DNA from 3 places in the Pseudomonas syringae genome. Region 1 is predicted to be linked to each of the others. Evidence: predicted binding sites of a transcription regulator. Region 1 holds the regulator's gene; each other region holds the start of a gene.

Region 1 (9,881 bases):
CTATGCTTTCAAATCGTTTCAAATAGAAAAACTCGGACTTCAGCGTACCAAAGAAGCTTTCCATTGCGGCATTGTCCAAGCAATTTCCCTTACGAGACATGCTTTGCTTCACGCCCTTTACCGCCAGCTTTTGACGGTACTGCGCGTGTTGATATTGCCAGCCCTGATCCGAATGCATCACAAGCTTCGGCTCGTCTTGCAGCTGCTGCAGCGCCTTGTCCAGCATATTGGTGACCAGCTCAAAGCACGGCCTGGTAGACACTTCGTACGCCACGATTTCACCGTTGTACAAGTCCATCACAGGCGAGAGATACAGCTTTCGATTGGCCACTTTAAACTCGGTCACATCGGTCACCCATTTCTGGTTCGGACGTTGTGCGGTGAATTTACGCTCCAGCAAATTCGGCGCAATTTTTCCGACAAGTCCCTTATATAAGGAACGGTATTTTTGGGTCTCACAACTGATCTCAGGCCCAGTTCAGCCATCAATCGCTCTACAACCTTCTTGTTAACCAACGTACCTGAGTTGCGAATGACCGCCGTGATACGCCGAGCCCCATAAAGACCTCTCTCCTCGTGATAAACACGCTCTATCTCCTGCTTCAGAGCGGCATCTGGATCGGGCCTGGATTGCACCTGAACCTGATAGTAAAACGTGCTGCGCGCCAAGCCCGCCAGCTTCAGAAGGGCGCAGAGCGGAAACCGGTTTTTCAGTTGTTTGACGATCAGGACTTTTTCTTTTGCCGTCGTTGCTGCTCCTTCAGCTCTTCCAACTTTTTTAGGTAAGCGTTCTCCATGCGCAGGTATTCAAGCTCGGCCATTAACTGGTCGCGCGTCTTCTGCGTATCGTCGGCGGTTACGGGTTCGGTGGGATAAGGCTTCTTGGGCATGGCAGCAGGCTTTCTTCTCGTGGGAACACACGGGGCTAGATCGTTACTGTAATGCTGCTGTTCCCAAATGACTATTTGGCCAGGATCACCAATACCAAAATGCGCTGCGGTCTGGCGAAGTGACAGCCCGTGCTCGCGCTTGTGCTCAAGCACTGAGCGTTTGAAGGCTTTGCTGTACCGAAGACCCGGCTTGCGATGGCCGGTGTGACCATGGCTCTTGTAATTAGCGACCCAGCGTCGAAGCAGACTGAAATCGATAGAGAACTGGCTGGCGACCTTACGAAAGCCAATGTTGCCTTCCAGGTACGCTCTGACGACGGTGAGCTTGAATTGCTCTGAATATTTGGCCATTTGAACACCCCCATTAGGTCGGATTGGTGTCCAACTTCTTGGGGGTAGTCCACTGGAGCGTGAGGAACGATAGGTGTCAGGGATGACGCTGTGCTGCTGTGCCGACGTCAGCGTACGCAACGAGCGTCTCGACTATCGTGCGACGCTCTGCGTCGCACGCCGTTCCGGACGCTCTGCGTCCGATCTTGAACAGTGGCGCAGCGCAGATCTGTGACGCGGAGCGTCACCCAGAGCATTCCCACGCTGGAGCGTGAGGAGCGATAGGTGTCAGGGATGACGCTGTGCTGCTGTGCCGACGTCAGCGTACGCAACGAGCGTCTCGACTATCGTGCGACGCTCTGCGTCGGCATGCCGTTCCGGACGCTCTGCGTCCTCTGTTCACTCCGCAGTCCGACACGTCGCTTACTCGCGTAATTCCGTGCTTCAGCTGCACGCAAACCTCTGTCCGTACTGGCTTTGTAAAAGTTGGACAGGTTTTTGCAACAGGGTCGATACAGGTCGCCTTTGGCGTCAATGTTTTGATCTAGTGCGCAGGTAACGAATCAGTGGATCGCTCTCAATTACTCAGTAGCGCACGCAGCAATATCACTGGCCTGGGCCGTGGTCAGTTGGGCGTTCCATTGTTGTTGCTGATCATGCTGGCAATGATGATGTTGCCCATTCCACCGTTCCTGCTGGACGTGTTGTTCACGTTCAACATCGCACTCTCAATCGTCGTGTTGCTGGTCTGCGTCTATGCATTGCGGCCGCTGGATTTCTCGGTGTTCCCGACCATCCTGCTGGTCGCCACGTTGCTGCGCCTGGCACTGAACGTGGCTTCGACCCGAGTGGTCATGCTCCACGGTCAGGACGGTCACGCTGCTGCGGGCAAGGTGATTCAAGCGTTCGGTGAAGTGGTCATCGGCGGCAACTATGTCGTCGGTATCGTGGTCTTCGCGATCCTGATGATTATCAACTTCGTGGTGATCACCAAAGGTGCCGGTCGTATTTCCGAGGTGAGCGCGCGTTTCACCCTCGACGCGATGCCCGGCAAGCAGATGGCCATCGACGCCGACCTCAACGCCGGTCTTATCGACCAGCCGGAAGCCAAGCGCCGTCGTGCCGAAGTCGCCCAGGAAGCCGAGTTTTACGGTTCCATGGACGGTGCCAGCAAATTCGTGCGCGGCGATGCGATTGCCGGCCTGCTGATTCTGTTCATCAACCTGATCGGCGGCATGCTGGTTGGTATCTTTCAGCACAACATGAGCTTCGCCGATGCTGGTCGCGTCTACACCCTGTTGACCATCGGTGACGGTTTGGTGGCGCAATTGCCATCACTGCTGTTGTCCACCGCTGCGGCGATCATGGTGACCCGTGCTTCCGGTTCGGAAGAGATGGGCAAGCAGATCAATCGCCAGATGTTTGCCTCGCCGAAGGCGCTGGGTGTTTCCGCGGCAATCATGATCGTCATGGGCCTTGTGCCAGGCATGCCGCACTTTTCCTTCATCAGTCTCGGGCTGGTGGCCGCAGGCGGCGCGTACCTGCTGTGGAAGAAAGACAATCAGGTGAAGGTCGAGGCCATCGCCGAAGTGCAGCGCCAGCAAGACCTGCTGCCGTCTCCGACGCGTGTTCAGGACTCCAAGGAGCTGGGCTGGGACGACGTGACCCCGATCGACATCATCGGCCTGGAAGTGGGTTATCGCCTGATTCCGCTGGTGGACCGCAATCAGGGTGGCCAACTGCTCGCGCGTATCAAGGGCGTGCGCAAGAAGCTGTCTCAGGAGCTTGGCTTCCTGATGCCGACCGTACACATCCGTGACAACCTCGATCTGGCGCCCAGCGCCTATCGCTTGACGCTGATGGGCGTGATCCTGGCCGAGGCCGAGATCTATCCGGATCGCGAGCTGGCGATCAATCCCGGGCAAGTCTTCGGCACCCTGAACGGCATCACCGCCAGAGACCCGGCGTTCGGCCTCGAGGCGGTCTGGATCGAAATCAGCCAGCGCAGCCAGGCACAGTCACTCGGGTACACGGTGGTGGACGCCAGCACCGTGGTAGCGACGCACCTCAACCAGATTCTGTACAAGCACTCCCACGAGCTGATCGGCCATGAAGAAGTCCAGCAACTGATGCAATTGCTGGCCAAAAGCTCGCCCAAGCTCGCTGAAGAGCTGGTTCCGGGTGTGCTGTCGCTGTCGTCGCTGCTCAATGTGCTGCAAGCGCTGCTGGCCGAACACGTGCCGGTGCGTGACATCCGCAGCATCGCAGAGTCCATCGCTAACAACGCTGGAAAGAGTCAAGATACCGCCGCTTTGGTCGCGGCCGTGCGCGTCGGTCTGAGTCGCGCAATCGTCCAAAGCATTGTAGGCGTTGAGCCGGAGCTGCCTGTTATCACTCTGGAGCCAAGGTTGGAACAGATATTGCTCAATAGTCTACAGAAGGCCGGTCAGGGTCAGGAAGAAGGCGTTCTGCTTGAGCCAAGCATGGCTGAAAAGCTCCAGCGTTCGTTGATCGAAGCCGCCCAGCGTCAAGAGATGCAAGGGTTGCCGGTGATTCTTCTGGTAGCAGGTCCTGTCCGGGCGATGCTGTCACGATTTGGACGTTTGGCTGTACCGAACATGCATGTTCTGGCGTATCAGGAAATACCGGACAACAAGCAAGTAACCATCGTAGCGACTGTCGGGCCGAACGGCTGAGGTAGTGAGTCATGCAAGTTAAGCGATTTTTCGCCGCCGATATGCGTCAAGCCATGAAGCTGGTTCGTGATGAGCTGGGCGCTGAAGCTGCCATCATCGGTAACCGGCGCATAGCCGGTGGCGTAGAGCTGACTGCTGCTCTGGATTACAAGCTGTCTGCCCTGGCCCCGCGCGTGCCGAACATGGAGCTGGAAGACGAGCTGCGCAAGACTCAGTCGCGCATCGTCTCCGCTCAGGCTGAATTGAACAATCGCAGTGACAGTGACACGTCGGTCAACCTTCAGCTGTTTTCCGGTAAAACCGGCAGCGCTGTCGACACGCACATCGAACCGACACTCGAAGAGCCGCCACGCCCGTTTGCCTATGCGCCTGCCCCTGCTGCAGAGCCTGCCGCCGGCCAGCGCGCTTTCGACTCGATGCGTTCCGAATTGAATGGTCTGCGTGAGCTGCTGGAAGTCCAGCTCGGCTCCCTGGCCTGGAATCAGTTGCAGGGCAGCCGCCCGCAGCAGGCCAACCTGTGGCGCCGCCTGCAACGCGTCGGTCTGTCCGGCCCGCTGTCGCGCGATCTGCTGTCGATGATTCCGGACATCGATGAGCCCCGTCAGGCCTGGCGCATGTTGCTGGCCCACCTGGCACGCATGATTGCCGTCCCTGAGGTCGAGCCGCTGGAAGAGGGTGGCGTGATTGCCATGGTCGGCCCTGCCGGCATGGGCAAGACCACCACACTGGCCAAGCTCGCGGCACGTTATGTCTTGAAGTACGGCCCGCAGAACATTGCGCTGGTCAGCATGGACAGTTTCCGTATCGGCGCTCAGGAGCAGCTCAAGACACTGGGCCGCATCCTCAACGTGCCGGTCACCCATGTCGATCCCGGTCAGTCCCTGGTTCAGGCACTGGAGCCACTGTTGCGCAAACGTGTAGTGCTGATTGACACCGCCGGGCTGCAAGCCAGCGATCCGGCGCTGCGCATGCAGCTGGAAAGTCTGGCAGGCCGTGGCATCAAGTCGCGTAACTATCTGGTGCTGGCAACGACCAGCCAGAAGCAGGTGCTGACGGCGGCTTATCACAGTTACAAACGTTGTGGCCTGGCGGGATGCATTCTGACCAAGCTCGATGAAACAGCCAGCCTCGGCGAAGTCCTGAGCCTGGCGATCAGTCACGAATTACCAGTGGCCTACCTCACGGACGGCCCACGTATTCCTGATGATCTGCACATTCCACGGCGTCACCAGTTGGTCAGTCGTGCCGTGAGCGTGCAGATGCAGGATGAGCCGAGCGAGGAAGCGATGGCTGATATGTTTGCTGACCTCTATCACACCCCTGGCAAGAGAGTGGGTTAAGTGATGGATATTTTTGGAATGTCCCTGCATCAACGGTCTGCCAGGCATTGTTCATTTGTGAATGTGCGGTTCTCGGTGTGGTTTCGGTCTACGCAAGTCAAGGTAAAGAAATAACATGGGCAGCATGCATCCCGTACAGGTGATCGCGGTGACCGGCGGCAAAGGTGGCGTCGGTAAGACTAACGTGTCAGTGAACCTCTCGCTGGCCCTCGCCGAGCTTGGCCGGCGCGTCATGCTGCTGGATGCCGATCTTGGCCTGGCCAATGTCGACGTTCTGCTTGGGCTGACACCCAAACGGACGCTCGCCGATGTGATCGAGGGTCGCTGCGAGTTGCGCGACGTTCTGTTGCAGGGGCCGGGTGGCGTTCGTATCGTGCCTGCTGCTTCCGGCACGCAGAGCATGGTGCATCTGTCTCCCGCCCAGCATGCCGGCTTGATCCAGGCGTTCAGCGAGATTGGCGACAATCTTGATGTGCTGGTGATCGACACGGCTGCCGGTATCGGTGAATCAGTGGTGAGCTTCGTGCGCGCTGCTCAGGAAGTACTGTTGGTGGTATGCGACGAGCCCACGTCGATCACCGATGCCTACGCCCTGATCAAGCTGCTCAATCGCGACTACGGCATGAACCGCTTCCGGGTACTGGCCAACATGGCCCAGAGCCCGCAGGAAGGGCGCAACCTGTTCGCCAAACTGACCAAAGTAACAGACCGTTTTCTTGATGTTGCCCTGCAGTATGTGGGCGCCGTGCCGTACGACGAATGCGTGCGCAAGGCCGTGCAGAAACAGCGTGCCGTCTACGAAGCATTCCCGCGTTCCAAATGTGCACTGGCGTTCAAGGCCATTGCTCAGAAGGTTGATACCTGGCCGTTGCCAGCCAACCCGCGGGGTCATCTCGAGTTCTTCGTCGAGAGACTCGTCCACCAGACCAGCGCGGGGCCTGTGCAATGACTGCGAGCGGCTATCAGATGTACAGCAAGACTTCTCGTAACTCACAATATGAGCTGATCGAGCGGTATGCACCGCTGGTCAAGCGTATTGCCTACCATTTGCTGGCGCGTTTGCCGGCCAGTGTGCAGGTCGAGGATCTGATTCAGGCCGGCATGATCGGTCTGCTTGAAGTCTCCACCAAATACGATTCCACCAAGGGTGCGAGTTTCGAAACCTATGCCGGTATTCGCATCCGTGGAGCCATGCTCGACGAAGTGCGCAAGGGTGACTGGGCGCCTCGCTCGGTACACCGCAATACCCGCATGGTCAGTGACGCAATTCGCGCAATTGAAGCTAAAACCGGACGTGACGCTAAAGATCACGAGGTTGCGGCCGAACTCCAGTTGAGTCTTGATGATTATTACGGGATTTTGAATGATACCTTGGGCAGCCGCCTCTTCAGTTTCGACGACCTGTTACAGGACGGCGATCATGAAGGGCTGCACGAGGACGGCGCGAGCGGTTCGCTCGAGCCGTCGCGCGATCTGGAAGACGAGCGCTTCCAGGCCGCGTTGGCCGATGCAATTGCCAATTTGCCGGAGCGTGAGCGTCTGGTGTTGGCGCTGTACTATGACGAAGAGCTGAACCTGAAGGAAATCGGAGAGGTTCTAGGGGTCAGCGAATCGCGAGTCAGTCAGTTACACAGCCAGTGCGCAGCTCGTTTGCGAGGGCGTTTGGGGGAGTGGCGAGCGCGTTGACGGCAGGGCGCGACGTTTGTCGCGCGTTGTCTGCATGCCGGCTGTGCAAAGCGTTACGTGGTAACAGGATAGACGAGGCAGGGGCCTGTCGGGCAGCGTCTCGATGGGCTTTAGTCGCAGTCTTGACTGTCGTTGTGCCAAGCCCGTCTTCGTTTCGTATAGCTGGGAGTGTGCTGTGCCAGTATTGATTGAACAGCGTGTTCAGGTGCTGAACGCGTTAAAGACTGCTTGGAGGTCGAATTGGACAAGAACATGAAAATCCTCATCGTTGATGACTTCTCAACGATGCGGCGGATCATCAAGAACCTGTTGCGTGATCTGGGGTTTACCAACACGTCGGAAGCCGATGATGGTCTGACCGCATTGCCGATGCTGCAGAGCGGTGCCTTTGACTTTCTGGTGACGGACTGGAACATGCCTGGCATGTCCGGCATCGACCTGTTGCGTCAGGTTCGTGCGGATGAGCGCCTGAAGAATCTTCCGGTGCTGATGGTCACTGCCGAGGCCAAGCGTGAGCAGATCATCGAAGCTGCGCAGGCAGGGGTGAACGGTTATGTAGTCAAGCCATTCACGGCTCAAGCGCTGAAAGAGAAGATCGAAAAGATCTTTGACCGCGTCAATAGCTGATGCATGCCGTGAGGGCGCTATGGATAACACTGATTCGATGGCCGACTTTGAGTCGACCTTAAAAAGACACGCGCAAGAACTTGTCACCAGCCTTGAAAAAGGTCGTTTCGGCGAGGCTGTGCAGCTGATCCATGAGCTCAACCAGACACGTGACCGCGGCCTTTATCAGGAAGTGGGCAAGCTGACGCGCGAGCTGCACAGTGCAATCGTCAACTTCCAGATCGATCCGCATATGCCTCAGGCCGAGGAGGTGTCGCAGATCACTGATGCCACCGAGCGTCTGTCGTACGTCGTCCGGCTGACCGAGAATGCGGCCAACCGCACAATGGATCTGGTCGAGGAAAGCACGCCGCTCATGAACGGTCTGAGTACCGACGCCAAGGCGTTGAGCGAAGACTGGGGGCGTTTCATGCGCCGCGAAATCGGTGCCGAAGAATTTCGCGAACTCGCCAAGCGGGTCGATGGTTTTCTGACGCGTACCGAGAAGGAAACCCATGAGGTCTCCGCACACCTCAACGACATTCTGCTTGCCCAGGATTACCAGGACCTCACCGGTCAGGTCATCAAGCGTGTCACGCAACTGGTCACTGAAGTAGAAGGCAATTTGCTCAAACTGGTGCTCATGGCCAGCCATGTCGATCGCTTCGCAGGCATCGAACATGACGAAGAATCCATCCTTGCTGAAAAAGATCCTAAAAAACATCTCGCCAAGGGTGAAGGTCCGCAGATTCATGCCGATAAACGTGAAGACGTCGTATCCGGACAGGATGATGTAGACGATCTGCTATCGAGCCTCGGCTTCTAAGATCTGTTGACGGTTAATTTTAGGGAGCACCCCATGAGCTTCGGCGCCGATGAAGAAATCCTTCAGGATTTTCTGGTAGAGGCCGGCGAAATTCTGGAGCAGTTGTCAGAGCAATTGGTCGAGCTGGAAAGCCGACCGGATGATGCTGATCTGCTCAATGCAATTTTTCGCGGTTTTCACACTGTAAAAGGGGGCGCCGGCTTCCTCCAGCTCCATGAGCTGGTGGAGTGCTGCCATATCGCCGAAAACGTGTTCGACATCCTGCGCAAGGGCGAACGACGCGTTGATTCCGAACTGATGGATGTGGTCCTGGAAGCTCTGGACGCCGTCAACAGCATGTTTGGTCAAGTACGTGAACGGACTGATGTCACGCCCGCCACACCGGAATTGCTGGCAGCGCTGGCGCGTCTGGCCGAGCCGCAGTCCGCTGATGCGGTGGTAGCTGCGGAACCTGAGCCCGTTGCCGAGGCTCCTGCCCCGGCGGCAGCGCAGGCCGCAGGCGGTGATGAAATCACTGATGATGAATTCGAACAACTGCTGGATTCGCTGCATGGCAGCAATCCGGTATCGGCCGCTCCGGCGGCTGCGCCAGCACCGGCTGCCAGTGCAGCGTCCGGCGACGAGATCACCGATCAGGAATTTGAATCCCTGCTCGATCAGTTGCATGGCAAGGGCAAGTTTGCAGCCGATGTTGTCGCCGCCCCGGCACCTGCTGCGCAGAGCAACAAGGTTGCATCTGCCGGTGATGAAATCACTGACGACGAATTCGAGGCGCTGCTCGATCAGTTGCATGGCAAGGGTTCGTTCGACGCCGCAGTAGCCACTACGGTTGCCGCTGCCCCGGTGGCTGCGGTTGCCAAGGCTCCTGCGGCCTCGAAAGCCGCTGCGTCGGATGAAATTACCGATCACGAATTTGAAAGCCTGCTCGACGAGTTGCATGGCAAGGGCAAGTTCGAACCTCAGGCGGTGGTTGCCAAGGCGCCTGCGCCTGCGGCAGCTCCGGCACCTGCACCTGCGGCGAAGGCCGAGCCGGCCAAAGCGGCTCCAGCTCCGGCCCCGGCGCGCGCTGCGGCGCCTCCGAGCGAGAAGCCGGTCGCGACCGAAGCTGAAACCACTGTTCGCGTTGATACCGCCCGCCTGGACGAAATCATGAACATGGTGGGCGAACTGGTACTGGTGCGTAACCGTCTGGTTCGTCTGGGCCTCAACAGCGCCGACGAAGCCATGTCCAAGGCGGTTTCCAACCTGGATGTGGTGACGGCAGATCTGCAGACTGCGGTGATGAAGACCCGCATGCAGCCGATCAAGAAAGTATTCGGCCGCTTCCCGCGTCTGGTTCGCGACCTGGCTCGCCAGCTCAAGAAAGAGATCAACCTGGAACTGGTCGGCGAAGAAACCGACCTCGACAAGAACCTCGTAGAGGCGCTTGCCGACCCGCTGGTCCACTTGGTGCGCAACGCGGTCGATCACGGTATCGAAACGCCGGAAGAGCGCGAAGCCACGGGCA
Region 2 (9,881 bases), 470 kb from region 1:
TGTGGGAAAAGCTGGGCCGCGGCGAATACGACGCCAACGAGTACAAGCGCAAACGCAAGGACGGCAAGGAAATCTGGATTCAGGCGACCTATAACCCGATCTTCGATGCGCAGGGCCATCCTTACAAGATCGTCAAGTTCGCACTCGACGTGACAGAGGCCAAGGAAACCAGCGTCGAGGACAAGGGCAAGGTGAACGCGATCGATCGCGCCCAGGCCGTCATCGAGTTCGACATGGCCGGTAACATCCTCGCGGCCAACGCCAACTTCCTCAAAGCGCTGGGTTATGGCTTGCAGGAAATCAAAGGCCAGCACCACCGGATCTTCTGCGACGAAGAGTATGTGCGCGGCACCGAATACCGTGAATTCTGGCACGGGCTGGGGCAGGGCGAGTTCTACTCCGGGCGCTTCATGCGCGTGAGTAAATACGGTCAGAAAATCTGGATTCAGGCCACTTACAGCCCGATCTTCGACCACGACGGCCTGCCGTTCAAAGTGGTGAAGTTCGCTACCGACATCACTCTCCAGGTCGAGATGGAACAAGCCATCGAAGCCAAGACCGTGGCCATGCGCGAGTCGGTCAAGACGCTGATGAGCGCCATTTCCTATGTCGCGCAGAGCACCGACACCGCCACCGAACTCGCCCGGTTGACCCGCGAGCAAGCCAGCCGTGGCTCGCAGACACTGGTCAAGGCGTCTGATGCGATGAGCATGATTGCCAAGTCGGCAGAAGGCATTCAGGACATCATTCAGGTGATCAGCGAGATCGCCAGTCAGACCAACATGCTGGCGTTCAACGCCGCCATCGAGGCAGCACGCGCCGGTGAGCACGGTCTGGGGTTCTCGGTGGTCGCCGATGAAGTGCGCAAGCTGGCCGAGAAGTCCTCGCGGGCGACCAAGGAAATCAACAAGCTGATTCTGGAAACCGTCAGCCGTATCGAGTCAGGCAACGAGATCTCGCTGAGTGCGGGTGAGGCATTCGAGCACATCGTGGACGGCGTCATGCAGACCACTCAGGCGATCGATGGCATCAATACCGCAACCGAGAAACAGCGCTTGTCGGCGCAGCAGGTCGAAGCCTTGATTACCGAGCTGCATAAGGCCAACCTGACCGGCTACACCGAAACACTGGACAAGGTATCCGTCGGACAACCTGCATGAGCAGCCTGACCGCCTATGGTGTGGTGCAGATCAACGGCGTTCTTCTCGCGGTGGTTGCGGACGCGCTGATGGAGGCCGTGCACTGGCCGCAAGACTTGCAGCCGCACCCGCTGACCCGTGGTGCGCTGCTGGGGGTTTTCACCCTGCGCGGCAAGCCGGTGCCGCTGGTGGATTTGCGTGGCGAACTTGCGCAGAGTGCCGAGGTTTCGCCACCGACCCCGCTGGTCGCGATCCTGAAATACAACGGCGGTTATCTGGGCCTGGCGATTGACGCGGTCTGCGATATTCTCAAGGCCCGTGATTCGCAGTTCAGCCCGCTGGGGCCTGGGGGCAGCAGCGCCGGGTTGCTGCCATCGGTGCTGCTGGCTGCAGACGATGCGCGGCTGATCTACAAGCTTGACCTTGAGGTGCTGAACCGCCTGCCGGGTGTGTTGTTTGCGACCGACCCCGGCGCGCAGGCGCTCAATGAGCAGGCCCAGGCTGCAAAAAGTCACCTGCTGCATTATCTGGTGTTCGAGTGCGACAGCCGCAATTTCTGCATCGATGCCAGTGTGGTGACCGAACTGGTCGACAACCCCGAGATATCGCCCTCGGACTTTGCCAGCGACTGTTGCTTCGGTGTCACGTCGGTGCGCGGTACCAAGGTCCCGGCGCTCAACCTGTCGGAAGTGCTGGGGCTGGATCATCAGCGCCAGACGTCCAAGCCGCAATTGTTGCTGCTGACGGCTGCGGATGGCCGGGTGTGCGGATTCGGTTATGACCGCATGGTCGCTATTCAGCGTCAGGACCCTGGCAGTCTGCTGGCCGCACCGGCCTATGGCTTGCCGCACCCTGAGTTGTTTGCCGGGGTGATGAACCTGGAGGAGGACAAGCAGGCGCTGCTGCTCGATCATCCGATGCTGTTGCAGCGTCCGGAAATCAAGAGTTACACCCAGGTTTACCAGCATGACGTCAAGCCGGCACAGGCCTCACACGATGTCACCAAGGCCATGTTGCGGCATGCCTGCCTGCTGTTCGATGCGCCGACGCGCTTTGTCGCGCCGCTGAGTCAGATCGTGGAAATCATGGGTGTGCCCACGCAGTTGATTGGTCTGGTGCAGCCGGAGACTCATCTGCTGGGCCAGTTCAACCTGCGCGGCGAGTAAGTGCCGCTGATCTGCCTCAGCAGTCTGCTTGGCGAAGGCGCACAGCCCCAGTGTGAGACGTCGCGGGTGTTGATCGTGCGCGGCGACAGACTGTGTTTCGGGTTCGCAGTGAGCCGTGTCGACGCCATCGATGCCTTCAACCAGTTCGATCCGTCGATGCTCGATCAGGGCTGGCAGGCCAATGCCGGCAAGGGCATTTCGGTCAACGACCGGGTTCGTTCGCTGGTCAGCGTGGGCAGTCAGGAGCGCAGCTGGCGGGCGACCCTGCTCGACTTGCAGGGGCTGGCCAGGCAACTGGAGTGTGGCGTCGCGCAGCGCAAGGCGGCACTGCAATCGGTCTGAACTCAATGCGTTGCCTGTGGCCTTACTGAAATATCCACACGCGGAGTATCCAGCCATGACCGAGAAAAAAGACGAGAAGAAACCCGAACCGGCGAACGACGTCCCGGCGCATTCGACGCCGGAAGAAAAGGAACGCCTGAAGGACTTCAACAAGGACGGCATCCCGCCTGGGGTCTGCTAACCGTATCGGGCTATGTTTCCCGAAACGCCCGGCCTTTTCAGGCCGGGCGTTTTCGTTTCAGGGTTTTGTGACTTATTGGCCGCCGTTGGCAAACTCCAGCAATCCGGCACCTTCCATCCGGTAGCGAACCCATTCACTTTGCGGCGCTGCACCGATCGCTTCATAGAACTTGATGGCAGGTTCGTTCCAGTCCAGCACGCTCCATTCCAGTCGGCCGCAGTGCTTGGCGACCGCTTCGCGGGCTATATGCCGAAGCAAGGCGCGCCCGGCACCGACGCCGCGTTGCTCTGGAGTGACGTACAGGTCCTCCAGGTACACGCCGTTGCGTCCCAGCCAGGTGGAATAGCTGTAGAAATAGACCGCATAGCCAACGGGATTGCCGTCATGCAGGCAGATAAGCGCCTTGGCAGGTGCGTTGTCGGCAAACAGGGAGCGCTGAATGTCTTCGGCACTGGCTTTGACCTCATGCCCGGCACGCTCGTAGATCGCAAGTTCAGTGATGAACGCCAGAATCTGACTGACGTCGGCAGCGGTGGCAGGGCGGATTTCGAGAGACACGGTGGAACTCCTTGGCTGATGGGCGCAGCATGATAGCCGCAGTCTTCAGTCAGTCGATAGTCACGCGTCGCGCAGCAGGTCGTTGGCGTTGAGCAGTTGATAGGCAATCTGCGGGCGCGCCTCAAGGGCGCGGCGGATGGCGGCGGGGATCGATTGACGGGTCTTGCGACACAGCCCGATTTTCTCCTCGACGACGATGCTGATGCCGCGCATGGTGCGTACTTCATTGAAGCCCGGCGCGACCTCGACGCGCACGCCCAGCTGCTCGAAAACCTTACGCTGCATGTGCGCCAGATCCTCCAGGCTTTCGATGCGCTCCAGACGTTCGATCAGGCTCTTTTCGGCGTCGCGGGTCAGCAGCAGGATCCGCAGGTCGGCATCTTCCGCGTCCAGCCGTTCGCGCTTGCAGTCGCAAGCACCGGGCGGGCAGGGGTTACGCACTTTGACAGGGGCATTCATGGACGCAGCATAGCGATTGACGTAGGCGTCTGACCATACCCGCGTAGCGTTTTCACGCCGTATTCAGGAAGGTCAGCCACCCTGCATCACACTGCGGTGACGGCTTTACGCGAGGCAGATCAGTTCGGCCACTTCATCTCGCCCTTGATGACCTTGGCACTCAGTTCCAGCGAACTCGGCTCGGCCAGTTGTGGCCAGGCTTTCTGCATGGCGTCGATCAAGGCTGCGGAGTCCTTGGCTTTGGCGGCTTGTGCATCGAAGGACTTCAGGTAGTCGGCGGTAAAGGTGACCGCTTGGGTGCCTTGGGGAATCTGCCCGAGGTAATGGCCCGGAATCACTGTGACCGGTTTCAGCGCTTCAATACCCTTCAGTGTCGCCAGCCAGTCCTGGCGGGATTTCTGGCTCTGAGTGTCAGCCATCCAGACGTGAATGCCGCTGGAGACCACAACACCGCCAACCACGGTCTTTAGTGATGGAACCCACACGTAACTGCGCGCTGGCGCCGGGCCGTTCAGGCCTTTGATCTGCAACGGCTGGCCTTCAAGCGTCAGGTGATCGCCTTTGAGGACTTCCGGCAGGACCAGCCTGGCCGGTGCGTTGTCCTTGAGGATAGGGCTCCAGTAGGCGAGTTTGCCTTGCATGGACGCTTTGATCGCTTTCACGGTCGGTGCGCTGGCAACGATCTTCGCGTCCGGGAACGCAGCCTGGATCACGTCAAGGCCGAAATAGTAATCCGGGTCGCTGTGGCTGATGTAGACGGTGGTGAGTTTCTTGCCGCTGGCCTTGATCTTCTCGACCAGCGCCTGCGCATCGTTGCGCTGGAACTGAGCGTCGATCAGCACCGCATCGTGCGTGCCGGTGATCAGTTCGGAAGACACCGGGAAAATGGCTTTTTCGGCCGGGTTGTAGACATCGATCGTCAGTGGATCGGCGGCGTTGGCAATGACAGGAAACAGCGCGGCGAGGGAGAGGGCAAACAGGGAACTGCGCAACATGGGGCACGACCTTTTCGATGGGCAGAGACAGAAGTCACTATCTTAGGTTGCTTTAAATGAAACAGAAGCCCCAGTATGAGTAATTATTGGTTGCGTGAATCGGACGAATCATGGATCGCATCATGGCAGCACGGGTATTCATCGCCATCAACGAACGAGGCAGCCTTATTGCTGCCGCTGAGACGCTGGACATGTCACGGGCGATGGTCACCCGCTATCTGGCGCAGATGGAGGCTTGGGCGGGCGCGCGATTGTTGCACCGTACGACCCGCAAACTGGGGCTGACCGCCTCAGGGCAAGTCACCTTGCTACGGTGTCAGCAACTGCTTGAGCTGGCCGATGCGGTCCCTCTGGCTGCCGATACACAGGTCGACGAACCGCGCGGCATGTTGCGCATCGCCTGCTCGCAGTCCTTGGCGCAAGCGGTTCTGGCGCCTGCGGTGACGGGGTATCTGCAACGCTACTCTGGCACGTCGGTGGACCTGCACATCGGCAATGAAGCGGTAGACCTGGTGGGCGAGCGGATTGATCTGGCGATTCGCATCACCAATCAACTGGACCCCAACCTGATCGCCCGACCTCTTGGGCACTGCAACTCGGTGGTCTGCGCTGCGCCAGCCTACCTCGCCGCGCACGGTACGCCGTTCAGGCCGCAGGAATTGAGCGCCCATAACTGCCTGACTTATTCGTACTTCGGTAAAAGCCTGTGGGAATTCGCCTATCAACACACCCAGCTCAGCGTGCCGGTGGGCGGCAATCTCAGCGCCAACGATTCAGTGGTATTGCTGGAGGCCGCAGTGGCAGGCGCTGGCATCACCTTGCAGCCCGTGCACTCGGCAGCGCCGCTGATTGCCAGCGGCAGGTTGATTGCGCTGATGCCCGACTATCAGCCACGCGCGCTGGGAATACACGCGATCTACACCTCGCGGCATCACCAGTCAGCCACCTTGCGAACGATGCTGGATTTTCTGGCTGAGTGGTTTGCGAGCGCGTAACGCGCCGCCTGCTCATGAGCGGACGCAGAGCGTCCAGAACGGCATGTCGACGCAGAGCGTCGCACGATAGTTAAGATGATCGTTCCCTACGCTCCAGCGTAGGAATGCAGTTCTCGACGCTCTGCGTCGCAAGAGGACGCAAAGCGTCCAGAACGGCATGGCGACGCAGAGCGTCGCACGATCGTTGAGGTTATCGCCGAGCATTCAAGGCGTGTACGCATCAGGTCTTGAACTTGCGCACCAGGCCGTCCAGTTCGCTGGACAGTATTTCCAGGCTTCTGGAGTCGGCACGGGCCGAGTCCGAGAGGCTGGCGATCAGTTGTGCATCGCCATGGATCTGGCTGATGTGCCGGTTGATGTCTTCAGCCACTTGATGCTGCTCTTCGGCGGCGGTGGCGATCTGGGTGTTCATGTCGCGGATCACATCCACCGATTCACGGATCTGCCCGAAGCTGCTGCGTGCCTGGCCGATCTTGGTCACCGATTGCTGCGAAACATCGAGGCTGGCGTGCATCTGTTGCGCCACCGAAGCCGTGCCTCTGGCCAGATTGCCCAACAGGCTGTCGATTTCGGCCGTCGAGTCGGCGGTGCGTTTGGCCAGCGCGCGAACTTCGTCGGCCACCACGGCAAAGCCGCGACCCTGTTCGCCTGCACGGGCCGCTTCGATGGCCGCGTTGAGGGCCAGCAGGTTGGTCTGTTCGGCGATGGAGCGGATCGTATTGAGGATCGACTGAATACCGGTGCTGTCTTTCTCCAGTTGCGTCATGTCCTTGGCCGAGCGGGCGAGTTCCTCACTGAGCTGATCGACACTGCGCACTGCCTCATCAATCTGCCGCTGGCCTTCACGGGCCTGCTGCTGGCCGTTTTCAGCGGAATCGGCGGCCTGGCTGCAAGAGCGGGCCACTTCGTTGGAGGTAGCGACCATCTCATGGAAAGCAGTCGACACCATGTCCACCGCTTCACGCTGACGCCCGGCCGCTTCAGCCATGTCATTGGAGACGCGGGTAGAGCTGTGCGAGGCCTCGAGAATTTTCCCGGCAGCCTGACCGATATGCTGGATCAGACTGCGTATCGCGGTCAGAAACTGGTTAAACCAGCCCGCCAGCTGCGCGGTTTCGTCCGTACCGCGCACTGCAAGGTTCTGGGTCAGGTCGCCTTCGCCACCGGCAATGCCTTCCAGCCCGCTGGAAACGCTGTGGATCGGGCGCACGATGACGCTGGCGAAACTGGCACCGACGATGGCGAAAACCAGCGCCAGCACGGCAGCGATGATGCCGATCAGCCAGGTCAGACGGGTAGCCGAAGCCATCACTTCGTCCTGCTTGATCAAACCGATAAAGTTCCAGCCCAGTTGCTCGGACGGGTACACATTGGCCATGTAACGCTCGCCATTGAGCGTGACTTCGACCAGGCCGCTGCCGGTTTTCGCCAGTTCGGCAAACCCGTCGCCCAGTTCGCCCAGCTTCTTGAAGTTGTGCTCCGGCTGTTTGGGATCGACCAGCACCGTGCCGTTCTTTTCCATCAGCATCAGGTAGCCGCTTTCGCCCAGCTTGATCTGTTTGACGATATTGGTCAGTTGCTTGAGCGATACGTCGATATTGACCACGCCGCCGGGATTGCCCAGTTTGTTGGGAATAGCCCGGATGGTGCTGACCAGTACCGCATCATCGTTGGCCCAGTAGTAGGCGTCGCTGCGCACGGTTTTGCCTGCGTTGGCCATGGCGGTCTTGTACCACGGCCGCACACGCGGGTCGTAGTTGCTCATTTTCGGGTCTTCCGGCGTCATGATGTAGCTGCCGTTGACCAGGCCGTAAGAGACGTAAGAGTAGGCCGGGTGGGCCTTGGCGATACTGGCGAACAGCTCGGTCGCCTGCCTGTCATTCTCGGATTGCGCGGTAGGCGTTGCACCCATGTAGTTGCGGAAATCGTCGCCCGCTCCGGCGATCAGCGGGTGCGCCGCGATGTAATTGACGTTCTGCGTGATGCCGTCGAAGAACAGCTGCATGGCATTGTCGACCTGCCGAATCTCTCGTCCGCTGCTGTCCACGAAATCACTGGTCGCCTTGTCGCGCAGGTTGACGATCACGATGGCGGCGACGACGAGTATGGGCAAGCACGCAATGACCGCGAACGCCCATGTCAATTTTTGTTTGATGTTCATTTGAGCTCCGGAGTGTCCATTACTACCGCAAGTGTTGGGCGCTGCATGAATGCAGTCTGTCGCGCCAGGCGTTTACCCGGAGCTTTGTATGATGGTCTACCAAGTGAAGGTCGGCCTGGCGCGGCTACTCTTTAGTCCGCTTGGCGGTAATGGACATGATCTGTCGCTGGCAGGTAAGAGCAGACCGGCCAGTCCTCTGGCCGATCATTGCTATTCATTACAGACAGCGCCCTCCGAACTCGGCCATTGCATCCAGCATCGCCTCTTTGAAATAGGCTAGCGAGGCTCGATCAAAAAGAATCTGAAAACAGGGTTCGGCCTGCGCGCCGAGGTTGATGACAATCACATTGATGCGCGCCGCCGACGTCTGTGCCACCGAGCCGGCGCCGAACGCTTGCGGGCGCAGATCCACGCCACACAACTTGGCCATCACCTGCGGGATGCACGACCCGCTCAGTTGCAGCCAGGCATGGCTGTCCTCGCGAGGCAACAGGTAATTGGCGCTATGGTCCAGCTCCCAGCGGGCTTCTTCATCGGCGATGCGCTGCCCCTGATCGAGCCGACTGCCCAGCAACAGGTATTCGGTCTGCGACAGGCGTGCAACGTGACTGCCGTCGGTCTGGGTGATCGCTTGATTGGGCGCATCGGGCAGACGGAAACCACGGGCGGTCAGGTAGTCGGCCGTTTGCGTACCGCGAAACCCTACACGCGGCAGGTCGGTCAGGTCCTCCAGCGTGCACAGCGAAGGTGTAGCGAGTTCGACAGGATGGTCGGTATCAAGGCGGGTCATGGGTCAGAGCTCCTGACGCTGGTTTTCAGGATCGAAGAAGGGCAGTTTCACGACGGTCGCCTGAACCACCACGCCGTCCTCGACGCGGATCGGAATCTGCTGGCCGGGCGTGCTCTGGTCGAACGCGGCGTACGCCATGCCGATGATCATGTCGAGGGTCTGCGAGTATTCGCAGGAGGTCACGTTACCGCTGATGTCTGGACCTTTGAGCACCAGATGGCCTTCCAGCGGCAGCGGGCTGGCCTTGGGCAGCGTGAAGCCCACCAGCTTGCGCTTCTGCGGCAGCGCTTCGAGGATGTCCACCGAACGACGGCCGACGAAGAACGGCTTGCTGCGGCTGACCGCCCAGCCCATATCGATCTCCGCCGGATGGGTCATGCCATCGGTGTCCTGACTGATGATCACATGGCCTTTTTCCAGACGTAACAGACGCTGGGTCTCGACGCCAAACGGGCGCAGGTCGAACGGTTTGCCCGCTTCGGTCAGCGCATCCCAGAGTTTGAGGGCGTGACGTGCCGGAACGTGGATTTCATAACCGAGTTCGCCGACAAAACCGACCCGCAGCAGTCGCGCCTTGATGCCCGCAACCGTGCCCTGACGGACGCCGAGGTAGGGGAAACCCTCGGCGGACAGGTCAAGATCGCTGCACACCTGTTCCAGCACCTTGCGTGAATCCGGGCCTGCGACGTTGACCGCTGCAATCGCTGCCGTGACGTTGGTGATGTCCACGTTCAGACGCCATTGAGCGTTCCACTTGAGCATCTGCTGGTAGATACGGTCCACGCCGCTGGTGGTGGCGGTGACGTAAAAGTGTTGCTCGGCAAAACGTGCGCACACGCCGTCGTCGATCACCACGCCCTGTTCGTTGGTCATCAGCGCATAGCGCGAGCGACCCACCGGCTGCTTGAGGAACGCGAACGTATACAGGCGGTTGAGCAGTTCGGCGGCATCCGGGCCGCGCACGTCCAGGCCGCCGAGCGTCGAGACGTCGATGATGCCGACCTTGTTGCGCACATGCAGTGCTTCTTGCTGCATGCAGGCATCACGCTGCGATGGTTTGCCGTAGAACGCGGGGCGCTGCCAGATCCCGGCAGG
Region 3 (9,881 bases), 510 kb from region 1:
CGTCAAGATGGAAATAGCCCGGAGCCAGCCTGGCGTGAGCGCCAACGACCTGACCGACGAACGGCAACTCGACGCGTTGTCGGGCAATGCGGCGCTGAACGGGGTGCCGGTGCAGGTGGCTTCATGTTGAGGTTCAAGCGTCTGGCTCGGGATTTCGTTACAATGCGCCACCGTGCCGACAACTGAGTCGGATATTTCAGCCGAGGTGCTCCATGGATATCATCGAAACAATCAAAGAGCAGATTTCCAGCAACACTATTCTGCTTTACATGAAAGGCGCTCCAAACGCTCCGCAATGCGGTTTTTCGGCCAAGGCCTCTCAGGCGTTGATGGCCTGCGGCGAAAAGTTCGCCTACGTCGACATCCTGCAAAACCCTGAAATCCGCGCCAACCTGCCCAAGTACGCCAACTGGCCGACGTTCCCGCAACTGTGGGTTGCCGGTGAGCTGGTGGGTGGTAGCGACATCATCACCGAGATGATGGCCGACGGTTCGCTGCAGACCCTGGTCAAAGAAGCATCGGCTGCCAAAGCCGAGTAAAGCCCTGCGCTCGAACGGCATTCCGACGCGGAGCACGGGCAGATAGTCGAGATTATCGTTCCCTACGCTCCAGCGTGGGGATGCCTTTCACGATAGGTGAGGGTGCTGAGTGTCCTGCGCCATGGTTTTACAGACAAGAAAAAGCCCGCTCTCGATTGAGGCGGGCTTTTTCGTTGCGGCGCAGGCGGCGATCAGTCGCCCATCTGCGATTGCAGGTAGTTCTCGATACCCACCTTGATGATCAGACCCAGCTGGGTTTCCAGCCAGTCGATGTGCTCTTCCTTGGGCTCAAGGATGTCTTCCAGCAGCTCACGGCTGCCAAAATCACCCACGGTCTCGAAGTGAGCAATGGCCGCTTTCAGATCAGCCAGGCCTTTCTGCTCGATCTTCAGGTCACACTCAAGCATTTCCTTGGTGTGCTCGCCAATCAGGATCTTGCCCAGCTCTTGCAGATTCGGCAGGCCTTCGAGGAACAACGTCCGCTTGATGAGCTTGTCAGCGTGCTTCATCGCATGGATGGACTCGTGATACTCATGCCCACCGAGCTTTTTCAGACCCCAGTCTTCGTACATGCGTGCATGCAGAAAGTACTGATTGATAGCGACCAGCTCGTTTCCGAGGATCTTGTTGAGATGCTGGATGACTGTAATGTCGCCTTTCATGTTCGAGGTCCTGCCGATAGATGGTGTCGATAAGCTGCGAGTGTGAGCTGCGCCTAAACGTCTGTCAAACCTAACTAGTTGAATAATAAGTGAATTTAAATAGAAATAAGAATGTTTGAGTTCCGCATCTTGATGCTAAGCGCTTGAATTACAGGCATAAAAAAACCGGACATGGCGTCCGGTTCTTTAAAAAGGGGTATTCAGGCCGCTGAAAATTCTGTGGAATAGGCCAGTGCCGCATGACTGCTTTGCAGTTCGGTCAGCGTGTCGCGCACCACTTCCTTGGCCAGGCAGGCGCATTTTCCACATTTACTCGCGACGCCAAGCGTTTCGCGGACTTCACGGTAACTGCAGCAGCCTTCCAGAATTGCATCCCGGATTTGACCGTCTGTGACACCTTGGCAGAGGCAAACATACATAAGCTATGGACCGTCGCTGGTTTATTGCTTGGTGCCGAGGAGCTTAATGTTAATGAGAATGCTTGTCAAAACTGTTTTGGGTTCGATTCAGGAAGCGGCGATGAGTGGTCGTCCACGACAAATGCTTTTCGGCAGACATGAAAAAACCGGCACAGGGCCGGTTTGCTCATGACGCAACGACATCAATCGTCGAAGTCTTCCCAGCCGCCCATCTCTTTCCAGCGGTTGACGATGCCGCAGAACAGCTCGGCGGTTTTTTCGGTGTCGTAGCGGGCCGAGTGGGCTTCGCGGCCGTCAAAGTCGATTCCGGCCGCCTGGCAGGCTTTGGCCAGTACGGTCTGACCGTAGGCCAGGCCGGCGAGGGTGGCAGTGTCGAAGCTGGAGAACGGATGAAACGGGTTGCGTTTCATGTCCATGCGGGCCACGGCGGCGTTGACGAAGCCCAAGTCGAAGCTGGCGTTGTGGCCGACCAGCACGGCGCGTTTGCAGCCATTGGCCTTGAGGGCTTTGCGTATGCCACGGAAGATGTCGTTCAGCGCAGTCTCTTCGCTCACCGCCATGCGTAGCGGGTGATCGAGCTTGATGCCGGTGAATTCCAGCGCCGCGGCTTCGATGTTGGCGCCTTCGAATGGCTCGACCCGGAAAAAATAGGTGTGCTCGGGGAACACGAAGCCTTTTTCGTCCATGCCGATGGTCACCGCAGCGATTTCCAGCAGCGCGTCGGTGGCCGAGTTGAAGCCACCGGTTTCTACGTCAACGACTACCGGCAGGTAGCCGCGAAAACGCGCTGCCATCGGGTGACGTGAACCGCCACCGCCGTGGCCTTCCTGTTCGTCATCGAAATGATCTTCACTCACGCGTGTTCCTCCAGACGCCAGCGCAGTTTTTCACCCGCGCGCAGCGGAATAACGGTCAACTCGCCAAACGGCAGGCTGGCAGGGGCGGTCCACTCGTCACGTACCAGCGTGATGGTGTCCTGATTGGCGGGCAGGCCGTAGAACGCCGGACCGTGGAGGCTGGCGAAGCCTTCCAGCTTGTCCAGAGCGTTACGTTGCTCGAAAGCTTCTGCATACAGCTCGATGGCGGCGTAGGCGGTGTAGCAACCGGCGCAACCGCAGGCGTTTTCCTTGGCGTGCTGGGCATGTGGTGCCGAGTCTGTGCCGAGGAAGAACTTGCCGCTGCCGCTGGTGGCCGCGTCGAGCAGAGAAGCCTGATGCGTATTGCGCTTGAGAATCGGCAGGCAATAGAAGTGCGGACGAATCCCGCCGACCAGCATGTGGTTGCGGTTATACAGCAGGTGATGCGCAGTGATGGTCGCCGCAACGTTGGCCGAGGCCTCATTGACGAATTGCACCGCTTCGCCGGTGGTGATGTGTTCGAACACCACCTTGAGCGCCGGAAAGCGTTCGACGACGCGGCGCAGGTGTTCTTCGATAAACACCTTTTCGCGATCGAATACGTCGACTTCACCGCGCGTCACTTCGCCGTGTACCAGCAACAGCATGCCGACTTCGGCCATGGCTTCGAGCGCAGGGAAGATTTTGTCGATGCTGGTGACACCGGAATCGGAGTTGGTCGTTGCGCCAGCCGGATACAGCTTGGCGGCGTGGACGAAGCCGGTTGCCTTGGCGGTGCGAACATCTTCAGCCGTGGTCTGGTCGGTGAGATAAAGCACCATCAGCGGCTCGAAGCGGCTGCCGGCCGGGCGTGCGGCCAGAATGCGCTGGCGATAGGCATCGGCTTGCAGCGCATTGCGAACAGGCGGCACGAGGTTGGGCATGATGATTGCGCGACCAAAGGTTCGCGCTACGTCGGCAACGGTATGCGGCAAAACAGCTCCATCACGGAGGTGAATATGCCAGTCGTCGGGGCGCAGAAGGGTCAGGCGGTCAGACATTGGGGATTCCAGGCGGGTCAAACTCGCTGGGAATGCTACCGGAAAAGACTCTGTCAGGCATCCGCTATCAAGTTTTGCATGAAGTTACCGATAGCTCCCCTGTAAGGAAGTATTTTCTGTTTCGCGTTCATTTCCAGTGGAGCCTCCCGTGCGCCAGCGATATTTAGCCCTGCTCAGCATGTTTGCCAGCCTTCCGGTGATGGCTATCAATTTCCAGACGCGTCTGGAGAGCATCGAGTGGAAAGTCGAAGGCGATCAATTCGAGTGCCGCCTGACTCAGCCGATCACCGATTTCGGTGCGGGCGAGTTTGTGCGTCGTGCGGGCGAGCAGGCGACGTTTCGCCTCAAGGCTGCTTACAACATGCTGGGCAATGGCTCTGCGACGTTGCTGGCCGCTGCTGCTCCGTGGCAACCGGGGCGCGGTGACATCAACCTCGGATCGGTGCGCGTCAGCAATGGCGACATTCCGTTCAATACCTCTCAGGCGCAGGCCGGGCGGTTGATCAATGGCCTGATGGACGGGCGCAGTCCGCTCATTCGGCATTACAACCGCGACGGCGGGCAGATGGAAATTCGCTTGCTGCCCGTCAAGTTCAGCAAGGCGTTCAGCGATTATCAGGCTTGCACCGCGAAGCTGTTGCCGATGAATTTCGATCAGATCAAACAGGCCGAAGTCGGCTTCCCGGGTGGCGGTATCGAGCTGGATGCCGCAGCCAAGGCGCGTCTGGACAACATGGTGGCCTATTTGAAGGCTGACCCGACTGTCAACCGTATCGAGCTGGATGGCCATTCGGACAACAGCGGCAACCGCCTGACCAATCGTGACCTGTCACGTCGTCGTGCGCTGGCGGTCATGGATTATTTCAAGGCGCAGGGCATTCCCGAACAGCAGATCACCCTGCGTTTCCACGGCGAACGTTACCCGCTGGCGCCTAACACCAACAACGCCAATCGCGCGCGCAACCGCCGCGTGAACGTGCACCTGGAACGGGTGGCTCCGGAAGAACGCCCGGTGCCGGTCGCCTCCTCGGCAAGCGCTGCGCATACCTCGTAAATCCTGTCTGTAGTTGCCGCTGAACGTCGCTTAGTCGTCACAAGCTGTCGCGCCCCTGTAAATTTGCTGGTTTGAACGGTAGAATCAGCGGTTTTCCGTACAACCTGGTGGAGTGATGGCATGGCGGACGTAAACAAGGTAGTTCTCGCGTATTCCGGTGGCCTGGATACTTCGGTAATCCTCAAGTGGCTGCAAGATACGTACAACTGCGAAGTGGTGACCTTTACCGCTGACCTGGGTCAGGGTGAAGAAGTCGAACCGGCACGCGCCAAGGCTCAGGCCATGGGCGTCAAGGAAATCTACATCGACGACCTGCGCGAAGAGTTCGTGCGTGATTTCGTATTCCCGATGTTTCGTGCCAACACCGTCTATGAAGGCGAGTACCTGCTGGGTACATCCATCGCTCGTCCGCTGATCGCCAAGCGTCTGATCGAGATTGCCAACGAAACCGGCGCTGACGCCATTTCCCACGGCGCAACCGGTAAAGGCAACGATCAGGTCCGTTTCGAACTGGGCGCCTACGCGCTGAAGCCGGGCGTCAAAGTGATCGCTCCGTGGCGCGAATGGGATCTGCTGTCGCGTGAAAAGCTGATGGACTACGCCGAGAAGCACAACATTCCGATCGAGCGTCACGGCAAGAAAAAATCGCCGTACTCCATGGATGCCAACCTGTTGCATATCTCCTATGAAGGCGGCGTGCTGGAAGACACCTGGACCGAGCACGAAGAAGAGATGTGGCGCTGGACCAAGTCCCCTGAGGACGCGCCGAACGTTGCGACTTACCTTGAACTGACCTACCGCAATGGCGATATCGTTGCGCTGGACGGCGTCGAGATGACTCCGGCCACCGTGCTGGCAACCCTGAACCGCATTGGCGGCGAAAACGGCATTGGTCGTCTGGATATCGTGGAAAACCGCTACGTGGGCATGAAATCCCGTGGCTGCTATGAGACGCCGGGTGGCACCATCATGCTGCGCGCTCACCGTGCTATCGAATCGATCACGCTGGACCGCGAAGTCGCTCACCTCAAGGATGAGTTGATGGTGAAATACGCCAGCCTGATCTACACCGGTTACTGGTGGAGCCCTGAGCGCCTGATGCTGCAACAGATGATCGATGCGTCCCAGGCTCATGTGAATGGTGTGGTGCGTCTCAAACTCTATAAGGGCAATGTCATCGTCACAGGCCGCAAGTCCGACGATTCGTTGTTCGATGCCAACATTGCAACATTCGAAGATGACGCAGGTGCCTACGATCAGGCCGACGCAGCAGGCTTTATCAAGCTCAACGCGTTGCGTATGCGGATCGCTGCGAACAAGGGCCGCAAACTGTTCTGATTGCGTGTACTTGTCTGTCAGGTGCAGCCCCTTGCAGGGCTGCATCTGAATACTATTCTTCCTGTTTGAACGTGCCGTCCAGACATCGTCTTATCGATAGCCGGGCGGGTAATAATGAGTGTTGCAGTGCAACAACGCCACGTTGAATACTGTAAAGCCTCTAAGGATTGCTCAAAGCACGCTGCACGTGTTCTATAAAGCGATTTGTACTTTCCTGCAGGTAATGTCGCATTCCCGATTTTACAGGTAGTCCCCTGTCGAGCCTTTCAAAGGCTGTTTGCACATAACGCCCGATCGGTTCATGAGTGTCTACATCCTCCTTGTCGAAACGTCTGATGAATCAGTTTGTACGGAGCGTCATGGTGTATCGCTGTCGCGGCGTTGCCGGAATTCGATACGGTATGCCTTGCCGATGTCCCACACCTGCCTGAGGGTAAGGTCCAGCACCTGTGCAATCTCCGATGCGGTGTAGCCCAGGCTCGAGTAGTGCAAGGCGTGGCCCGCAACTACATCGTCGACGTCACCAGAATCATGCCGGACCTCCCTTCTCAATGCGCGAACAGGCTGACTAAAGCTGATTTTCACGCCGTTCTCGGAGGCCAGCTGCCGAATATCTTTCCTGTTCATCCGTAATGAATACTGCAAGGCGGTAAAGCCGGCACCCTTGGCTGCCAGGCACCTCAGCAGTTCCACTTTGGCCGCTTGTTCGAGGCTGATATCGGCGGCCACAGACGGATCGGTTGATGAGGTGGCTGCTGAGCCTGCTGTTTCGCCATCCGCGATGACGGCGATAACACCGCCTTTGGCAACAAACGTGCTCACCGCCTTGGTTAGGTCAAGAGGGGTGGGCTCACTTGCGGGGGAACGAGAGTGTTTGTTGTTCATGATATATCCCTTTTTGAACATGGTTATACACATGACCATTCAAAGAAGTTGTCACGCGTCCAGGTGCGCTTCAAAAGCGTGTGTGATAGGCCATGTGCGTATCGTCGAAATCCGTCCGACGCGTGTGGTGTGCATGAACGCCGCAATAGCACTGTTTGTTTGAGTTATTCATATGGCAAAGTCTATTTAACGGCCGTTATCAGTGACTTGATATTAAAAAAGTAACGACTGGTAATAAGATTTGCAAGTGAAAAGTGGAGGGGTAGATAAATTGAACAGAGCCTCTTTATAGAGTCTTACAAGTTTTAGTTTGGCGTCTGGTACCTGTGTAGTCCTTTTCCTGTTTGATGCGATGGGTATAGAACTGAAATAAAATATGGTATTAGCTGCTTGTCAAATCAGCCATCAGTGGTCTTAAGTAGTGTAGGGTGATGCCATCCTCTCTGTAAGGATTCATGAATGTACGCACTTCAGGGCTGTAGCCGGGGCGGAGGGGTATCGTGCTGGCTGGGCTGTTGCGGTATGAGGCGATTACAGTTATGCGACTTCGTTGTAGGAATTTTCTGTTCCACCTGTAAGAAGCGTCCTTATATAAATATTTGTACGGAATTCAACGGCAAATGTGTAATTTTTTATCACCCTTTACGTATTAAGGGGGGTACCTGATCAGCGATGAATTATAAGGCAGAGGCGGGTCGATGCTGAATGCTCAGGTAGGACTCTGATTTTTGATATATAAAAGCTTCATTTGCAGATAACGGCTCGTCAACGTTCTATATTCATGTAGAGGCCTTCAGGCGAGCAGCACTGGGGGCATGGCGACAGGCCGAAGCAGTTCAAGATCGCTGGCTATAGGCCACTTAAATTGTGCGGTCGGTCACCAGCAGCAAGCGTTTAAAGAGACTTTAACAGCGGTAGCGTGATCAGGCAGAACATGACGTGATGGCCTGATCGTGTCACGCCCAATTATCTACTGGTGTCACGATGCTTTATGTCATCGACCCCAGCAGCAACAATTCATCGGATTCCGAAAAGGAAGGCTCTGTGAAAATTAATAAAAAGTATGCGTTCGTGCCGAGTTTTGTAGGAAGTTTCTGCTGTAATTGTAGGAATGGTCTTTGGCTGTCAGTCCTCAGGGGTGAGCGCCATGCAAAGCAGTAAACGACTAAGTTATTGTGCTGGCTCTGAAAATTCGAATAGCGAAAAATGGACTGCCCATGAATAAAGTGCTGATCGTGGATGATCATCCCGTCATTCGCCTTGCTGTGCGCATGCTGATGGAGCGTCATGGCTATGAGGTCATTGCGGAGACTGACAACGGTGTGGATGCGCTGCAGCTCGCACGCGAGCACCTGCCCGATATCGTCATTCTCGACATCGGTATTCCCAAACTCGACGGACTCGAGGTCATTGCCCGGTTGTCGGCCATGACATTGCCATTCAAGGTTCTTATCCTGACGTCCCAGGCTCCAGGCCATTTCTCGATGCGCTGCATGCAGGCGGGGGCTGCCGGTTATGTCTGCAAGCAGCAGGACCTGACCGAATTGCTCAGCGCCATCAAAGCGGTACTGTCGGGTTACAGCTATTTCCCCAATCAGGCTTTGCATACCGTACGGTCGAGCATGGGAAATGCGAGCGAATCAGACATGGTCGATCGTCTGTCCGGTCGGGAGATGATGGTTCTGCAACAACTGGCCAGAGGGAAGACCAACAAGGAAATTGCTGACGGGATGTTTCTGAGCAATAAAACCGTGAGTACTTACAAGACGCGCCTGCTGCTCAAGCTGAATGCTCATTCTCTGGTCGATCTGATTGAACTGGCCCAACGCAACGGGCTGGTCTGAAGCCGGCTACCCAGTGAGCTCCGCCTGGGCCCTGCGGTCGTAGCCTCTATTTTCACGGTATCGAGGCCTCTTCCTGGAGGCTTCGAACTGTCTAGAGATCAAAGTCGTAGTCAGCCAGCTGTTTCTGCAGTCGCCGTTCTTCCAGAAGATTGTCGATGGTGCGCCGTTTGCTCAGATTGGTCTTCGCTGGCTCGACGCTCACCTGTTCGCTTTCGTCTGCATCGGCGGCGATCAGTTCATCATCAACATCCAGTTGCTCTTTGCCAGTACTCATGCAGTTGACTCCAAGGCTTGGTTTCTCTCTGGCGCACCTTATATCGACAATCCACGGACGGGTAAAAAAGATTTTTTCAATCGATCTACAGACAATTCCCGATCTGCTCAATCGTCGGAGGTTTTCTCCTTGTAATCGCACAAGTCCTCGATACGGCAGCTGCCGCAACGCGGCTTGCGGGCCTGGCAGACGTAGCGCCCATGCAGGATCAGCCAGTGGTGGGCATCGAGAAGGTAGTTTTTAGGCACAAACTTCATCAACTGCTTCTCGACCTCCACCACGTTTTTCCCGGGCGCAATGCCGGTGCGGTTACTGACGCGAAAGATGTGCGTATCAACGGCCATGGCAATCTGCCGGAAAGCCGTATTGAGCACCACATTGGCAGTCTTGCGTCCAACGCCCGGCAGCGCTTCGAGCGCTTCCCGGGTTTGCGGTACTTCGCCGTTGTGCAGCTCCACCAGCATGCGGCAGGTTTCGATCACGTTTTTGGCCTTGCTGTTGTACAGGCCAATCGTCTTTATGTATTCCGACAAACCTTCGACGCCAAGGTCATAGATCGCCTGCGGCGTGTTGGCGACCGGGTAGAGTCTGGCCGTTGCCTTGTTGACGCTGACGTCGGTTGCCTGAGCAGAAAGGATCACCGCAATCAGCAGCTCGAAGGGCGTTGTGTAGGCCAGTTCGGTCTTGGGGTCCGGATTGTCCTCGTGCAGCCTGCGAAAGATTTCCTGACGTTTTGCAGCATTCATGGACAGAACGTTTCCTGAGTATCGGTCGTGGAAGAAGCGGTCAGCAGTGTATTGAGCGCCTGCTCGGCCGCTTCGTACTCGCGTTGTAACTCCACAAGCCTGGCAGCCTGTTCCGCAACAGGAGGATGGCCGAACGCCTTGAGCGACTTGTTCAGCTGCGCACGGCTCATGGCCAGTGCGATCCTGGCTTTTTTCAGGGCGTCATCGGGTGTCGCAGCCTTGT

What was found. The regulator FliA, encoded in region 1, starts transcription of late flagellar genes. The targets are predictions, from matches to a motif close to CTAAAGTTTNNNNNNNNNNNGCCGNTAA.
Region 2: the regulator FliA is predicted to act here: its motif matches at 8,104-8,131, upstream of I9H07_RS09670 (methyl-accepting chemotaxis protein).
Region 3: the regulator FliA is predicted to act here: its motif matches at 3,584-3,611, upstream of I9H07_RS05295 (flagellar protein MotY).

The regions. Positions count from the first base shown of each region.
Region 1 is NZ_CP066265.1:1,679,606-1,689,486, forward strand. Features, by position in the region: partial or broken gene I9H07_RS07655 (IS3 family transposase) at 1-1,241, opposite strand, end outside; gene flhA (flagellar biosynthesis protein FlhA) at 1,787-3,916, shown strand; gene flhF (flagellar biosynthesis protein FlhF) at 3,928-5,256, shown strand; gene fleN (flagellar synthesis regulator FleN) at 5,372-6,205, shown strand; gene fliA (RNA polymerase sigma factor FliA) at 6,202-6,942, shown strand; gene I9H07_RS07680 (chemotaxis response regulator CheY) at 7,195-7,569, shown strand; gene I9H07_RS07685 (protein phosphatase CheZ) at 7,589-8,374, shown strand; gene I9H07_RS07690 (chemotaxis protein CheA) at 8,408-9,881, shown strand, end outside.
Region 2 is NZ_CP066265.1:2,144,664-2,154,544, forward strand. Features, by position in the region: partial or broken gene I9H07_RS09640 (PAS domain S-box protein) at 1-533, shown strand, start outside; partial or broken gene I9H07_RS25000 (methyl-accepting chemotaxis protein) at 693-1,160, shown strand; partial or broken gene I9H07_RS09645 (chemotaxis protein CheW) at 1,157-2,647, shown strand; gene I9H07_RS24885 (hypothetical protein) at 2,703-2,828, shown strand; gene I9H07_RS09650 (GNAT family N-acetyltransferase) at 2,901-3,386, opposite strand; gene I9H07_RS09655 (hypothetical protein) at 3,447-3,845, opposite strand; gene I9H07_RS09660 (MBL fold metallo-hydrolase) at 3,965-4,840, opposite strand; gene I9H07_RS09665 (LysR family transcriptional regulator) at 4,951-5,835, shown strand; gene I9H07_RS09670 (methyl-accepting chemotaxis protein) at 6,056-7,996, opposite strand; gene I9H07_RS09675 (sarcosine oxidase subunit gamma) at 8,214-8,786, opposite strand; gene I9H07_RS09680 (2Fe-2S iron-sulfur cluster-binding protein) at 8,790-9,881, opposite strand, start outside.
Region 3 is NZ_CP066265.1:1,167,050-1,176,930, forward strand. Features, by position in the region: gene I9H07_RS05265 (molybdopterin oxidoreductase family protein) at 1-130, shown strand, start outside; gene grxD (Grx4 family monothiol glutaredoxin) at 213-539, shown strand; gene bfr (bacterioferritin) at 731-1,201, opposite strand; gene I9H07_RS05280 (bacterioferritin-associated ferredoxin) at 1,402-1,620, opposite strand; gene rnt (ribonuclease T) at 1,803-2,477, opposite strand; gene pyrC (dihydroorotase) at 2,474-3,517, opposite strand; gene I9H07_RS05295 (flagellar protein MotY) at 3,666-4,571, shown strand; gene I9H07_RS05300 (argininosuccinate synthase) at 4,692-5,909, shown strand; gene I9H07_RS05305 (hypothetical protein) at 6,267-6,794, opposite strand; gene I9H07_RS05310 (response regulator transcription factor) at 8,012-8,638, shown strand; gene I9H07_RS05315 (PA3496 family putative envelope integrity protein) at 8,730-8,912, opposite strand; gene nth (endonuclease III) at 9,020-9,658, opposite strand; gene rsxB (electron transport complex subunit RsxB) at 9,655-9,881, opposite strand, start outside.